3 regions of the Streptomyces sp. NPDC012835 genome follow, and region 1 is predicted to be linked to each of the others. Evidence: riboswitches for the same ligand, from Rfam matches in the RefSeq annotation. Region 1 holds a riboswitch; each other region holds the start of a gene.
The links. A riboswitch is a leader RNA that binds a small molecule or an ion and turns the genes downstream of it on or off. The one in region 1 is predicted to bind S-adenosylmethionine.
Positions count from the first base shown of each region.

Region 2: linked by a shared signal. The riboswitch ahead of ACFY6S_RS07910 (PotD/PotF family extracellular solute-binding protein) and the one ahead of thrC (threonine synthase) in region 1 are both predicted to bind S-adenosylmethionine.
Region 3: linked by a shared signal. The riboswitch ahead of ACFY6S_RS09090 (aminotransferase class V-fold PLP-dependent enzyme) and the one ahead of thrC (threonine synthase) in region 1 are both predicted to bind S-adenosylmethionine.

Region 1 covers NZ_JBIBBW010000003.1:741,446-746,747, reverse strand. Annotated here, with positions in the region: gene otsB (trehalose-phosphatase) at 1-106, shown strand, start outside; gene ACFY6S_RS16555 (trehalose-6-phosphate synthase) at 170-1,609, opposite strand; gene ACFY6S_RS16550 (hypothetical protein) at 1,707-1,910, opposite strand; gene ACFY6S_RS16545 (glucosyl-3-phosphoglycerate synthase) at 1,949-2,953, opposite strand; SAM riboswitch class I at 3,176-3,303, shown strand; gene thrC (threonine synthase) at 3,321-4,613, shown strand; gene ACFY6S_RS16535 (ubiquitin-like small modifier protein 1) at 4,737-5,012, shown strand.
Region 2 covers NZ_JBIBBW010000002.1:85,642-90,943, forward strand. Annotated here, with positions in the region: gene ACFY6S_RS07900 (IclR family transcriptional regulator) at 1-324, shown strand, start outside; gene ACFY6S_RS07905 (penicillin-binding transpeptidase domain-containing protein) at 417-1,865, shown strand; SAM riboswitch class IV at 1,978-2,099, shown strand; gene ACFY6S_RS07910 (PotD/PotF family extracellular solute-binding protein) at 2,257-3,399, shown strand; gene ACFY6S_RS07915 (ABC transporter ATP-binding protein) at 3,414-4,622, shown strand; gene ACFY6S_RS07920 (ABC transporter permease) at 4,619-5,302, shown strand, end outside.
Region 3 covers NZ_JBIBBW010000002.1:358,045-363,346, forward strand. Annotated here, with positions in the region: gene ACFY6S_RS09080 (rhomboid family intramembrane serine protease) at 1-582, shown strand, start outside; gene ACFY6S_RS09085 (Lrp/AsnC family transcriptional regulator) at 579-860, shown strand; gene ACFY6S_RS09090 (aminotransferase class V-fold PLP-dependent enzyme) at 922-2,334, opposite strand; SAM riboswitch class IV at 2,537-2,654, opposite strand; gene trpD (anthranilate phosphoribosyltransferase) at 2,761-3,825, opposite strand; gene ACFY6S_RS09100 (cytochrome bc complex cytochrome b subunit) at 4,037-5,302, opposite strand, start outside.

The DNA of each region.
Region 1 (5,302 bases):
CAGCGGCACGGAAGTCCCCGAACTGGCCGAACGCGCCGACCTCGTGCTCCCGGGCCCGGCGGCGGTCGCGGACTTCCTGGCCGCCGTGGCCGAGGAGACGGCCTGACGGTCTGACGGCCCGCGGACCCGGGGAGCCGCGCCCACGGGCGTGCGGCCCCCGGGCGTGCGGTCAGCTGTCGCGCAGCGCGTTCAGCTGGTCGAGGAACCAGCGCTGCGGCGGCAGCGCCGTCGCGGCGGCGGCCAGGCGTTCGGTGCGTTCCAGGCGGTCGCCGTCCGGGAGCGAGAGGGCCTCGTGGAGGGCGGCCGACGTGGCGATGATGTCGTACGGGTTGACCACCAGCGCGTCCTCGCCCAGCTCCTCGTAGGCGCCGGCCTCCCGGGAGAGGACCAGCGCGCAGCCGCGTTCGGAGACGACGGGGATCTCCTTCGCGACCAGGTTCATCCCGTCGCGGATCGGGTTGACCAGCGCCACATCGGCCAGCCGGTAGGCGGCCAGGGAGCGCGCGAAGTCGTCCTTGACGTGCAGCACGACCGGGGTCCAGCCGGCCGTGCCGTACTCGGCGTTGATCTCGTCGGCGACCCGCTGGACCTCGGCGGTGTAGTCGCGGTAGATCGCCAGGTCCTGCCGCGAGGGGTAGGCGAAGGCGACATGGACGACGCGCTCGCGCCACTCGGGGTGGTCCGCCAGCAGCTGCCGGTAGGAGAGCAGCCCCCGGACGATGTTCTTCGACAGCTCCGTGCGGTCGACCCGGACGATGGTCCTGCGGTCCGTGCCGTCCGGGGCGCGGCCGATCTGCTCGCGCAGGGTCACGATGCGCTCGTCCACGTCCGGCCGGTGCGCGCGCTCGCGCAGGAAGTCGGCGTCGGCGCCCAGGCCGTGCACGCCGACGCGCGTCTTGCCCGTACCGCCCAGCAGCTCCGTGCAGCAGGCGGTGAAGGCGTCGGCCCAGCGGCGGGTCAGGAAGGCGGCGCGGTCGGCGCCGAGGATGCCGCGCAGGAGCTGGCGCGCGATGTCGTCGGGGAGCAGCCGGAAGTAGTCGACCGGCGCCCACGGGGTGTGCGAGAAGTGCCCGATCGAGAGGTCGGGGCGCAGCGCGCGCAGCATTCCGGGCACCAGCGCCAGGTGGTAGTCCTGTACGAGGACGGTCGCGCCGTCGGCCGCCTCATCGGCCAGGGCCTCGGCGAAGGCGCGGTTGTACGCCTCGTACGAGGCCCACTGGGCGCGGAACTCCGGGCCGAAGGACGGTTCCAGCGGGGTCTGGTAGAGCAGGTGGTGGACGAACCAGAGCGTCGAGTTCGCCACGCCGTTGTACGCGTCCGCGTACACCTCGGGCGGGATGCCGAGCATGCGGACGCGCTGCCCGCCGGTGTCCGCCGGGTCGAGCCTGCCGTCCCGCCGCCGCACGGCCTCCCGGTCGCCCTCGCCGAGCGCCGCGCACACCCACACCGCGTCGGTGTCCGGGCCGATGGCCGAGAGCCCGGACACCAGCCCGCCGCCACCCCGCTTGGCGGCCAGGGAGCCGTCGTCGCCCAGGGTGTACGAGACGGGGCCTCGGTTGGACGCGACGAGGACGCGGGCGGGCGGCGGGGCGATGTGCTCGGAGACCATGTGCCGAAACCTAGCCCGTAGGCGAAACGCTCAAACGTACGGCAGGTCGCCCCGCCGGTCGGGCCCGCCTGTCGCACCCCTCGGCCGGTGGCGCCGGTCAGTCGCGCCGGCCGCGCGCGGCGGCCAGCGCGACCACCCCGGCTCCGGTCAGCGCGAGCGCCACTCCGCCCAGCAGCCACAGGCGCTCGGCGGCGGTCCCGGTCTGGGCCAGGGCGTTCATCGCCCACTGCTTCATGTCGTCCAGGCGCGGGTCCGCGAGGGGCGTGCCCATGAGGTGCGGGGTCAGCAGGTCTGTACTCATGGAGCGAAAATCTAGACATTAGATATGAAAATCACGCGTTACGCCGCGCGTCCGGCCGGGTACTCCGCGATCTCCCGCACCGGCGGACGCTCCTCCGTGTCCACCACATGCGTGCGCGGCGTGAACCCGTCAGGACCCCGCTCGAACTGCGTCAGCCTCGGCCGCACCAGGTGGCCACGGGAGAGCCGCAGCTGCGCCGTACGGTAGATCGCCGCGGCCATCCGCCCCAGCGCCCGGTCGTCCTGATGGCGGTGGCGCCGTACCCCGACGTCGACCTGCGCCAGCGCGTCGAGCCCCACCGTGTGCAACGCGTCCACCAGGAGCCCCAGCTCCACCCCGTACCCCACGGGGAACGGCAGCCGCTCCAGCAGCGTGCGCCGCGCGGCGTACTCCCCGCCCAGCGGCTGGACGAAGCCGGCCAGCCGGGGCCAGTGCAGATTGAGCAGCGGGCGCGCCACCAGCTCCGTCACCCGGCCGCCCTGCCCGACGGGCTGTTCGACGGGCTGCTCGACGGGCGGACCGCCGGGCCGGCCGCCGCCCCGGCCGCCGGGCCGCGCCATGGGGCGGTCGTACATCGCCTTCACGAACTGCACATCGGGGTCGGTCAGCAGCGGGCCGACGATCCCGGAGACGAAATCCGCCGAGAAATCCCGCAGATCCGCATCCACGAAGCACACGATGTCCCCGCCCGTCACCAGCAGCGACCGCCACAGCACCTCGCCCTTGCCGGGCAGCGCGGGCAGCCGCGGCAGTATCGCGTCCCGGTGCACCACCCGCGCCCCGGCCGCCGCGGCCACCTCGGACGTACGGTCGGTGGAGCCGGAATCGATCACCACCAGCTCGTCGACCAGCCGGGTCGCCACCATCAGCTCGCGCCGGATCACCGAGACGATCTCCCCGACCGTCTCCTCCTCGTCCAGCGCCGGAAGCACCACGCTCACGGTGGTGCCCCGGGCCGCTTTCGCCGCCAGCAACTGGTCGAGCGTACGGTCGGCCGCGGACCAGGAACGCCTGGTCAGCCAGCGTTCCACCTCTTCCAGCACGTTCGGTACTCCCTGCGCTGATCCGTAAAACGTGATCCATCTCGCGGTGCGGACGACTACCTCAACCGTCCGCTCCTTCGGTTACAGTCTTGAACAACGCCCTTGACCGCCGCATGCCGGGGTCGCGGGGTGGACACCTGGCTCAGAGACACCGGATCAGCGACATCCGGGACATGCTGCGACAGGCGACAAACGCACCGGACCCCGGGTCCGGCGCCATAGCGCTCATCCAGAGGGACTGAGGGAACGGCCCGTTGAAGTCCCGGCAACCCTCCCGCCGACCGCGAGGTCACGGTGGGGAAGGTGCCAATTCCGTCTCGTGGCGAAGTACGCCGCGAGGAAGATGAGGAGAAAGGGCCTCGCCTCCATGGCTGTGCAGACCGTCCAGAGCGGCACCAACGCCACCGTCGACCTCGGACCCGCCGCCGCGCTCTCGTGCCGCGAATGCGGAGAGCGTTTCGACCTCGGCCCCATTTTCGCCTGTGCGAGCTGTTTCGGGCCGCTCGAAGTCGCGTACGACCTGCCGAGCGGCAGCCCCGACGAGCTGAAGAAGCGCATCGCCGAGGGACCCGACAACATCTGGCGTTACGCGCCCCTGCTGCCCGTCCCCGCCGACGTGGCCTCGAAGCCCAACATCAACCCCGGTTTCACCAAGCTGGTCAAGGCCGACAACCTCGCCCGCGAGCTGGGTATCACCGGGTCGCTGCACGTCAAGGACGACTCCGGCAACCCGACGCACTCCTTCAAGGACCGTGTCGTCGCCATCGCCGTCGAGGCCGCCCGCGCCTTCGGCTTCACCACGCTCTCCTGCTCGTCCACCGGCAACCTCGCGGGCGCCGTCGGCGCAGCCGCGGCCCGGGCCGGCTTCCGCTCCTGCGTGTTCATCCCGCACGACCTGGAGCAGGGCAAGGTCGTCATGGCTGCGGTGTACGGCGGGGATCTGGTCGGCATCGAGGGCAACTACGACGATGTGAACCGTTTCTGTTCCGAGCTGATCGGCGACCCGCTCGGCGAGGGCTGGGGCTTCGTCAACGTCAACCTCCGTCCGTACTACGGCGAGGGTTCCAAGACCCTCGCGTACGAGATCTGTGAGCAGCTCGGCTGGCGCCTGCCCGATCAGCTCGTCATCCCGATCGCCTCGGGGTCGCAGCTGACGAAGATCGACAAGGGGCTCCAGGAGCTGATCAAGCTGGGCCTGGTCGAGGACAAGCCGTACAAGATCTTCGGCGCCCAGGCCGAGGGCTGCTCGCCGGTCTCCACCGCCTTCAAGGCGGGCCACGATGTCGTACGGCCCCAGAAGCCCGACACCATCGCCAAGTCCCTGGCGATCGGCAACCCGGCCGACGGACCGTACGTCCTGGACATCGCCCGCCGCACCGGTGGCGCCGTCGACGACGTCAACGACGAGCAGATCGTCGACGCGATCAAGCTGCTGGCGCGTACGGAGGGGATCTTCGCCGAGACGGCGGGCGGGGTCACCGTGGGCGTCACGAAGAAGCTCATCGAGGCCGGACTCCTCGACCCGACGCTGACCACCGTCGTCCTCAACACCGGCGACGGCCTGAAGACCCTCGACGCCGTGGCGCCGACGACCGGACCGACCGCCACCATCCGCCCGAGCCTCGACGCGTTCCGCGACGCGGGCCTCGCGGCCGGCTGACCCGGCGACACGGGGTCGCGCCGCCCGCGCCACCCGCGCGGCTGTCACCCGCGACCCCCGCGCGACTCTCACCCCGCGCTACCCGCGACACCGAAACTTCCGCAGAAAGGCTGGGCATCCGTCATGAGCGTCAAGGTCCGCATCCCCACCATCCTCCGCACCTACACCGGCGGGCAGGCCGAGGTCCCGGCGGAGGGCGCCACCCTCTCCGAGGTCATCCAGTCCCTGGAGAGCAGCCACCCGGGCATCGCCGCCCGCGTCCTGGACGACCAGGGCAAGCTCCGCCGCTTCGTGAACGTGTACGTGAACGACGACGACGTCCGTTTCGAGCAGGGCCTGGAGACCGCGACTCCCGCGGGCGCCGGCATCTCGATCATCCCGGCCGTCGCCGGAGGCTGACCCTCCGTACGCGCCCTGGGGCGGCGCGTACGCCCCGTAACCGGCATGGCCCTCTCCGCGACAGAAGCGGAGGGGGCCATTCTGCATGGTTGAGCACGGTAGAGTAAGGGAAGGCCCCTCCGCCGACCGCAGTCGGCGCACGCGAGAACGCGACAACATGGGGCCGAACTCCAGGTGGCCTTTGCGTGGTTGGTGCCTTTTGCCCGGCCCGACTTGCCCCGGATCGCAGTGAATTCAACGCTATGCGAGTTCGGCCATGCCCAGATTTCCCCGCCGATTGCCCTGTTGCA
Region 2 (5,302 bases), on a different contig from region 1:
CTGCTCGCGACGCACAGCGACGAGCAGGTGCGCGCGCTGCTGCCCGAGACCCTGCCGCCGCTGACCGAGCACACCATCACGGACCGCGAGAAGCTCATCGAGGAGCTGCGCTCCATCCGGGAGCAGGGGTACGCGGTGGACCGCGAGGAGAACACCCTGGGGCTGCGCTGCTTCGGCATCGCGGTCCCCTACCGCACCCCGGCGCGCGACGCGATCAGCTGCTCGGTCCCGGTGGCCAGGCTCACCCCGGGGCACGAGCAGATGATCAAGGACGCGCTGTTCGACGCCCGCGACCGGCTGACGCTCGCCACCCGCCGCCTCTGACACCACCGCCCGCCGGCGTTCCGGATGAGGAAATCCTGAGAAGCCCGGCGCGGGGGAACGCCCGCCCCCGCGCCGCTCGTCCCTTCTTCGGGATGAACAAGACGATCAGACACACAGCGGTCATCTGCCTGGCGCTGGTGCTCGCCCTCATGGTGCGGGCGTCCTGGGTGCAGGTGTACGAGGCGAAGGCCCTCGCGGACGACACGTACAACCGGCGGAACATCATCGCCCAGTACGCGCAGCCGCAGGGCGACATCGTCGTGGCCGGTTCGCCGGTCACCGGCTCCGCGAAGACGGACAGCGGCGACCTGGCGTACAAGCGGACCTACACCGACGGCGCGCTCTACGCGCCCGTCACCGGCTACAGCTCGCAGGCGTACGGCTCCACCCAGCTGGAGGGCATCTACAAGGACGTGCTCGACGGGACGGACACCCGGCTGAAGAACCCGCTCGGCGCGCTCACCCGCGAACAGACCGAGCCCGGCTCCGTCCTGACGACGATCGACCCCTCGGTCCAGCGGGCCGGATACGCGGCGCTGGGCGACAACAAGGGCGCGGCCGTCGCGATCGACCCGAAGACCGGCCGGGTGCTCGCGGTGGTGAGCACCCCCTCGTACGACCCGACGAAGATCAGCGGGACGACGGACGGCGCCGCGTGGCAGCGGCTGACCGGCGACGCCGACAAGCCGATGGTCAACCGCGCGCTGCGCCAGCCGCTGCCGCCCGGTTCGACGTTCAAGCTGGTCGTCGCGGCGGCGGCGCTGGAGGACGGGCTGTACGGCTCGGTCGACGAGAGGACGGACAGCCCCACCCCCTACACACTGCCGCACACCAGCACGGTCCTGCGCAACGAGAACGCCTCGGCGCCGTGCGAGAACGCCACCATCCGTACCGCCCTGCGCTACTCCTGCAACACCGTCTTCGCGAAGATGGCCGATCAGCTGGGGCAGTCGAAGATCCGGGCGACGGCGGAGAAGTTCGGCTTCAACGACACCGAGCAGGACGTGCCGGTGCGCGCCTCGCGGAGCGTGTATCCGACGGGCATGGACGACGCCCAGACGGCACTGACGGGTATCGGCCAGTTCGACGTGACCGCCACCCCGCTCCAGATGGCGATGGTCTCGGCGGCGCTGGCGAACGACGGGCTGCTCGCCGCGCCGCACATGGTGTCGAAGGTCGTGGACGGCGGCGGCGGCACGGTGCGGTCGTACCAGGACGGGGACACCACCCGGATCGTCTCCTCGGCCACGGCCGCACAGCTGCGCAGCGCGATGGTGACGGTGGTGGAGGACGGTACGGGGACCAACGCGCGGATCGCGGGCGCCGAGGTGGGCGGCAAGACGGGCACCGCCCAGCACGGCGTGGCCAACGACGGGACGCCGTACGCCTGGTTCACCTCGTACGCGAAGGACGCGTCCGGTGACAAGGAGGTGGCGGTCGCGGTCGTGGTGGAGGACTCGGGCGCGGCGCGCTCGGAGGTCAGCGGCAACGGACTGGCCGCGCCGATCGCTCAGAAGATGATGGCGGCGGCTCTGAAATAACCGATCCCACCCATTTTCTCCACACAACTTGGCACAACCATCCCCCGACCTGGATCACTTCGTGTGATCCAGGTCATCTTTGGGTTGGCCGAAATCAGTGTTACTTTTTCGGCGTCACGAGTCTCAGCGACAAGCCCCGGCTTGCTGAGCGGCAACCCTCCTTCTGCGGTGGGGTGCCCCGGGTGATGACACGGCTCCGCACGCACACCGATGTGCCGGGAGCAAGCGCGGACCTGTCGGCCAGGTCCTGGACCTGATGACGGGAGTACGAGATGACACCGCGAGCAGCGCTTTCCGCCCCTCGCGTCCCTCGTGCCTCATGGCTCCCGATCCGGCTTCGGCATGCGCGGCCGTCGCCGTTCTCACTCACCGCACGGAGGAGTTCTCCCTCATGAGATCTGTCCTGCCCCGCCCCGCCCGCGCCCGCAGGCGCGGATATCTGCTGGCCCTCGCCTCGGCCGGCACCGCCACCGTCCTGACCGCCGTGGCCGGCTGCGGGGTCGACACGGGCGGCGGCTCCTCCTCCGGCAGCGGTTCGTCGGACGGCAAGGGCGAGCAGATCACCGTCACCGCGTTCGCGGGGGCATGGGGCGACCTGTTCAAGAAGTCCTTCGTCGAGCCGTTCGAGAAGGACACCGGTATCAAGGTGAACCTCGTCTACGGCGCCGACTCCGACTGGGTCACCAAGTTGCGCGCCGCGGGCGGCAGGAACGCGCCGTTCGACGTCGTGGCCCTCACCCCCGGCTCGCTGCACCAGGCGGTCGGCGGCGGGCTCCTCCAGCCGCTGAAGACAGGCGACCTGAGCAACTGGAAGCAGCTCGACCCGGTGCTCACCCAGCAGTCGACCGTCGACGGATCGTCGTACGGCGTGCCGCTGACCACCGGCTCCAACGGGCTGCTCTACCGCACCGACAAGATCAAGCAGGCGCCCCAGGACTGGACCGACATCTTCGACAAGAAGTACTGCGGTCATGTCGCGCTGCCGCCGCTGACGTACAACGCGGGTCTGGAGTTCTTCTCCGCGCTGGTCTCCCAGGACGGCGGCAAGCTGTCCGACCCCGCCGATGTCGACAAGGGGTTCGAGAAGCTCGCCCAGCTGAAGAACTGCGTCTCCTCCTACCCGGCGGACGCGGGCAGTGTCTCCACGGTCCTGCAGAACGGCGACGCCTGGATCGTCCCGTTCTGGGACGGCCGCGCCTTCGCCATGGAGCAGGAGGGGCAGCCGATCGGCTTCACCTATCCAGCCTCCGGCGCGGTCGGCGCGCTGACCTCGTACTACGTGCCGAAGGGCTCGACGCACACGGCGGCGGCCTACAAGTTCCTGGACCACCTCTCCTCCGCCGAGCACCAGAAGCCGTTCGCCGAGGGCACCTTCTACGGCGCGGGCAACGACACCATCGACTACGCCCCCGACTTCAAGGCCAAGGTGAAGTACGGCGAGGACGTCTACAAGAAGTTCACCTGGGTCGACTACAAGACCGCCACTCCGAAGCTCAACGAGTGGCAGCAGCGCTGGAACCAGATCTTCAAGTGAGCGAGAACCCCACAGTGACCACCAGCGACCGTGCGGCGGCCGGCGAACCGCCGGCCCCGCGGAACCCGACCGCCCCGACCACCCCGCACATCGAGATCGACTCCCTCGCCGCCGGGTACGAGGGCCAGCGGGTGCTCGACGTCGACCGGCTGTCCATCCGGCGCGGCGAGTTCCTGTCGATCCTCGGCCCGAGCGGCTGCGGCAAGACGACGCTGCTCAACAGCCTGGCCGGATTCGTACGCCCCACCGGGGGCCGGATCACGCTGGACGGCGTGGATCTCACCGATGTCCCGACCCACCGGCGGGGCCTCGGCCTGGTCTTCCAGAACTACGCGCTCTTCCCGCACATGACCGTCGCCGACAATGTCGCGTACGGCCTGAAGGTGCGGCGGGTGGAGCGCGCCGAGCGGGACGAACGGGTCACCGAGGCGCTGCGCCTCGTCGGTCTGGAGCAGTACGCGGGCCGCCGGCCCCGACAGCTCTCGGGCGGCCAGCAGCAACGCGTCGCCGTGGCGCGGGCGCTGGCCACCCGGCCGGCCGTGCTGCTGCTCGACGAGCCGCTGTCGAACCTGGACGCGAAGCTGCGCCGGGAGATGCGGGTGGAGCTGCGGGAGCTTCAGCAGCGGCTCGGCATCACGATGGTCTTCGTCACGCACGACCAGGAGGAGGCCATGTCGCTGTCCGACCGGATCGCCGTGATGAACGGCGGCCGGGTCGAGCAGCTCGGCTCGCCCACCGAGGTCTACCGGACCCCGGCGACCCGCTTCGTCGCCGAGTTCATCGGCGCGGCCAACATCCTGGAGGGCGTGGGCGCCGCCGACGGATCGCTCGTCGTGGGCGGGGCCCGGCTCGACTCGGGCCTGGCCTCGCTGCGGCACGGCGTGCCGGTCACCCTCGCCGTACGGCCCGAGCGGGTCGTGGTGGCGCCCGCCGGTGACGCGGATAAGGAAACGGACACGGACACCGACGCGACGGCGGGCCCGGACGCGTTCCCCGGCGCAAGCGCCCGTCGCGGCTCCGGGATCGTCGGCTACCGGGCCTTCACCGGTGAGGCGTGGCAGGCGCAGATCGTCGTCGCGGAAGGCGTCGCGATCAACGCCCGCACGGCGCAGGAACCGCCGGCCGTGGGCGCCCCGGTGTCCTTCGGCTGGGCCCCCGACGACGTCATCCGCCTCGGCGACCTCCCCGAGGACGCGCCGCTGCTCCGGAAGCCGGCCGCATGAGCGCGCCCACGACCGCCCCCGCCGGGAAGACCGCAGGGGAGAGCGGCGGGAAGGGCGGCGGGAAGGGCCCGGCCCGGTCCGGCCGCAAGCGCTACGGGGTGCGCGGGCTGCTGCCCGTCACCCCCGTCGTGGTGTTCCTGCTGGCCCTGTTCGTGGTGCCGCTGGTGCGGGTGTTCGCGCTCAGCCTCCACCCGGTGGACGCGAACGGCTATCCCCTCGACGGCTACTCCTTCGTGCAGTACCGCAGGGTCTTCACCGAGTCGTTCTTCTCCGAGGCCCTGTGGCACAGCCTGGGCACCGCGCTGCTGGTGACCGCCCTGTGCGTACTGCTCGGCTTCCCCGCCGCCTACGCCCTGTCCCGGGCCCGCAAGGGAGTGGTGCGCACCCTGCTGTTCGTGGCGGTCGTCTCACCACTGCTGACCAGTGTCGTGGTGCGCAGCTACGGCTGGGTGGTGCTGTTCTCCGCGAACGGCGCGGTGAACCGCGTCCTGGTCGGGCTCGGTCTGCTGGATCAGCCCGCGCGCCTGCTGACCAGCTATGTCGTGGTGGTCGTCTCGGTCGTGCACGTCATGCTGCCGTTCGCGATCCTGCCGCTGACCACCGCGCTGGGCGGGATCGACGACAATCTGCGCCGCGCCTCGCGGAGCCTGGGCGCCGGCCCTGTCCGTACCTTCTGGAAG
Region 3 (5,302 bases), on a different contig from region 1:
CTCGCCGCGCAGAGCGCGTATTTCGAACGGTGGGGAGTGATCCCGGACGAGCTGGCGCACGGCTCGGCGCGCGCCCTGCTCACCCCGCTCACCGCGCTGTTCGTGCACGGCGGCTGGCTGCATCTGCTCGGCAACATGCTCTTCCTGCACGTCTTCGGGGCGATGACCGAGGAGCGGATGGGCCGGGTCCCCTTCCTGCTCTTCTACCTCGCGGCCGGCTACCTCGCGCTGTTCGCCTACGCGGCGGCCAACGCCGACTCGGACCAGACCCTGGTCGGGGCCTCCGGGGCGATCTCCGGTGTGCTCGGCGCCTTCCTGTATCTCTTTCCGCGGGCCCGCGTCACCAGCCTCTTCCCGTTCCTGTTCTTCCTGCCCCTGCGCTTCCCCGCGTGGATCGTGCTGATCTTCTGGTTCGCGCTCCAGTGGCTGGCCGCCCGGAACGCGGGCGAGGGGCCCGGGGTCGCCTATCTGGCCCATGTGGCCGGCTTCGGTGTGGGCTTCCTCTACGCCTGGGGGCGCTACTGGCGTACCGATAGAGTGGCCGCACAGACCGGGGCCACCGAGGGAGAACGCCAACCGTGATCACCGCGATCGTGCTCATCAAGACCAGCGTCGACCGGATTCCCGAGATCGCCGAGGCCATCGCCGCCCTGGACAGCGTCAGCGAGGTCTTCTCGGTGACCGGGACCTACGACCTGATCGCCATGGTGCGGGTGCCCCACCACGACGATCTGGCGGATGTCATCCCCGGCCGGATCAGCAAGATCGCGGGCGTGGAGGCCACCGACACGCACGTGGCGTTCCGCACCTACTCCCAGCACGACCTGGAGGCGGCCTTCGCGATCGGGCTCGACGCGTAGGACCGCCTCCGGGCACCTCCGGGTCCGTACCCCCGGCCGCGTCCGGCCGGCCGGGAAGGACCTACGCGGCGGCCGTTCCCCGGTCCGGCACGCAACGCCCGTCCTCCGTGCGGTAGTTCCAGCGCGCGCCGTCGCTGACCAGCTCGCGCACCGCCCGTACGAACCGCTCCACGTGCTCGTCCGGCGTCCCGGCGCCGAAGCTCACCCGGATCGCGTTCAGCGAGCGCCCGCCCGGCTCGGCCTCCGGCGCGCCGCACTCCCCCTGCTCCCGCGGGTCGCCGTCCAGCAGCGTCCGTACCAGCGGGTGGGCGCAGAACAGGCCGTCCCGCACCCCGATGCCGTACTCGGCGGAGAGCGCGGCGGCGAAGTGCGAGCTGTTCCACCCCTCCACCACGAACGACAGCACACCGACCCTCGGCGCGTCGTCCCCGAACAGCGAGAGCACCTTCACCTCGGGCACCTCGGCGAGCCCCTCGCGCAGCCGTGCGACAAGGCGCTGCTCGCGGGCCGCCAGCGCGTCGAACCCGGCCTCCTCCAGCGCCTTGCAGGCCGAGGCGATCGCGTACACCCCGATGACGTTGGGCGAACCGGCCTCGTGGCGGGCCGCGGTGGCGTGCCACTCCACGTCCACCCCGCCGTCGGCGCGGCGCGCCACCTTGCGGCTGGCGCCGCCGCCCGCGAGGTACGGCTCGGCGTCCCGGAGCCAGTCGGCCCGCCCGGCCAGCACCCCGGAGCCGAACGGCGCGTACAGCTTGTGCCCGGAGAAGGCGATCCAGTCCACGTCCAGCTCGGCGATGTCCACGGCGTGGTGCGGTACGAGCTGAGCGGCGTCGAGCACGATCCGGGCACCGTGCCGGTGCGCGGCGGCGGCCAGTTCCCGTACGGGCCACAGCTCACCCGTCACATTGGACGCGCCCGTGACACAGACCAGCGCCGGCCCACGGGAGTCGCGCGAGGCGAGCGCGCTCTCCAGGGTGGCGACGGCACCGGCCGGGGTGCGCGGGGCGTCGAGACAGCTCACCCGGGCGTTCCGCCAGGGCAGCAGCGAGGCGTGGTGCTCCGTCTCGAAGACGAACACCTCGCACCCCTCGGGAAGGGCCGCCGCCAGCAGATTCAGCGAATCCGTGGTCGAGCGGGTGAAGACCACCTGGTCGTCCGCGCGGCAGCCGAGGAACTCCGCGACCGTGCGGCGGCTGTTCTCGAACAGATCGGTGGACAGCTGCGAGAGATAGCCGGCGCCCCGGTGGACGCTGCCGTAGTACGGGGCGTACGCGGCGACGTCGTCCCACACCCGCTGGAGCGCCGGGGCGCTGGCCGCGTAGTCCAGGGCCGCGTAGACGACCTCGCCGCCGGTGACGAGCGGCACGGTCACATCCCGTCCGAGCACCGGCAGCGGCGCTCCACAGGCGGGGTCGTCGGAGGGCCGGGCGGGCTGCGCGGCAACGGTGGCGGTGGCGTTCGGGTATGCGGACATGGCGATATCTCCCGGCAGGACAAGGCGGAAAAGCGGCTTCAAGGACCCGCGGGCACGGCAGGGCCGTGACGGTCACGCGGGGGATGCCTCGACACACGGAGAACACCGTGCGGAGGGTGTTGAAGAGGGGCGTGGAAGCCCTAACGCATTCGCTTGCTCACGAGACTGCTCCCTTGAGGACCAGGACCCCAAAGGTGCGAGGGGTCCGCGCTTGCCGTAGACCTCGCTGCCTACGGCCTGGTCTTCACCCGGGGCACCCCGCCACGGACGGAGGGTTGCCGGACAGCGAGCCGGGGCCTAAATCGCTGTCACTCATGACCTTGGGCGAAATTATGGCACAGCGTGCCGCGCCGCCCAACAGGTGTCCGCGATACGGGACAAGGGCGGGCGCCGACCGGCGCCCGCCCCCTGTCGCAGCCGCCGCCGTCAGGCGTTGCTGGCCTCGACCCAGCGCGCCAGCGCCCGGCCCGCCGCGCCCGAGTCGATCGACTCCGCCGCCCGCGCGATCCCCGCCGACAGCTGGAGCTCCAGCGGATCGTCCGTCGGGTCCAGCGCGACCAGCGCCGCCGCCGAGTTGAGCAGTACGGCCTCCCGTACCGGGCCGGTCTCGCCGGCCAGCAGCCTGCGGGCCACATCCGCGTTGTACGAGGCGTCCGCGCCGCGCAGGGCCTCGACCGGCACCAGGGACAGACCGATGTCGCGCGGGTCGAAGGACTGCTCGGTGACGGCGCCGTCCCGGACGACCCAGACCCGGGAGGTCGCGGTGGTGGTCAGCTCGTCGAGCCCGTCGTCGCCCCGGAAGACCAGGGCGGAGGAGCCCCGCTCGGCCAGCACGCCCGCCATGATCGGCGCCATCCGGGCATCCGCGACACCCGTCGCCTGGGCCCGCACCTTCGCGGGGTTGGTGAGCGGCCCCAGGAAGTTGAAGACCGTACGGATACCCATCTCGCCGCGCGCGGCGGCCACGCGGCGCAGGGCGGGGTGGAACTTCACCGCGAAGCAGAAGGTGATGCCCGCCTCCTCCGCGACCCGGGCGACCCGCTCGGGGGACAGCTCCAGATTGACGCCGAGCTTCTCCAGGACGTCCGAGGCGCCGCTCGCCGAGGACGCGGCCCGGCTGCCGTGCTTGACGACCTTCGCTCCGGTGCCCGCGACCACGATCGAGGACATGGTGGAGATGTTCACGGTCTTGGCGCCGTCGCCGCCGGTGCCGACGATGTCGACGGTCCTGCCGGGCACCTCTATGACCCTGGCGTGCTCGTACATCGCCCGTACGAGACCGCTGATCTCGGCGACCGTCTCGCCCTTGGCCCGCAGTGCCACCACGAATCCGGCGATCTGCGCGTCGGTGGCCGCGCCGCTCATGATCCGGTCCATCGCCCAGGCGGTGGCGTCGGCGCTCTGGTCGACGCCGTTGAGCAGCGTGTCCAGTACGCCCGGCCAGGTGAGTGCCGCCACGGTGTCGCCTCCGACGGGGGTAACAGCGCTCATCGCTCGCTCCTGGGGTCCGGGACGGGTACCGGGCCCCTGCGGGGGCCCGGGAGAAGCCTATCGGCGTGCGCCCGGCCCGTAGGACGACCGCCCGCACTGCGGACAGGCTCCGCGCGCCGGGCGGGGAACGCCGAGGGCCCCGGCCGGCCCCCTCGCGGGGAGACCGGGCCGGGGCCCTCGGTGGTGGCGACCTCGCCGAGGCCGGGTGGGATCAGTGGTGGCCGTGGCCGCTCTGGATCTCCTGGTACTCCTCCGCGGTGGGCTTCGGCAGCTGGTTGCCCTCGCCGTAGTAGCCCTTGCTCAGCTTGACCCTGAGCTTCTCGACGGGCGACACCTTGCGCTCCACACCGTTCTCGTCGACCGTCGGGCCGATCTCGGCGGGCGTGTACTGCTCGTGCGCGGTGAGCTTGTGCAGCGCCGCCTGGTCGAGCGGGGCGTGCACCTCGATGAACTCACCGTGCGGCAGCCGCTTGATGACACCGGACTCGCGTCCGTGCAGGACCTTCTCCGCGTCGCGCCGCTGAAGGCCGATGCAGATCCGCTTGGTGACGACGAACGCGAGGACCGGCGCGACGAAGAACGCGATGCGCACGAACCAGGTGATCGTGTTGATCGACAGATGGAAGTGGGTGGCCAGGAGGTCGTTCCCACCACCCGCCAGCAGCACGAAGTACCACACCAGCCAGGCCACGCCGAAGGCCGTACGCGTCGGTACGTTGCGCGGGCGGTCCAGGAGGTGGTGCTCACGCTTGTCCCCGGTGACCCAGGACTCGATGAACGGATAGACCGCGATCGAGCCGAGGACCAGTGGCAGGATCATCAGCGGGATGAAGACACCCAGGACGAGGGTGTGGCCCGCGACGTTGATCTCCCACCCGGGCATGGCCCGGACGAGCCCTTCCGGCATCCCCATGTACCAGTCGGGCTGGGCGCCGGTGGACACCTGGTCGGGACGGTAAGGACCGAGCGCCCAGATCGGGTTGATCGTGGCGATCGCCGCGACCAGCGAGATCAGACCGAAGACCAGGAAGAAGAACCCGCCGGCCTTCGCCATGTAGATCGGCAGCAGCGGCATGCCCACGACGTTGTTGTTGGTCCGGCCGGGACCCGCGAACTGCGTGTGCTTGTGGTAGAAGACCAGGATCAGGTGGGCCACGACCAGCCCGAGCATGATGCCGGGCAGCAGCAGGATGTGGACCGAGTAGAACCGGGCCACGAAGTCGCCGCCGGGGAACTCGCCGCCGAACAGGAACATCGAGATGTACGTACCCACGATCGGCACGGACAGGATCGCGCCCTGGGTGAAGCGCACACCCGTACCGGAGAGCAGGTCGTCGGGGAGCGAGTAACCGGTGAACCCGGTGAACATGCCCAGCACGAACAGCAGGAAGCCGAACAGCCAGTTGATCTCGCGCGGCTTGCGGAACGCGCCCGTGAAGAAGACGCGCATCATGTGGACCATCATCGCCGCGAGGAA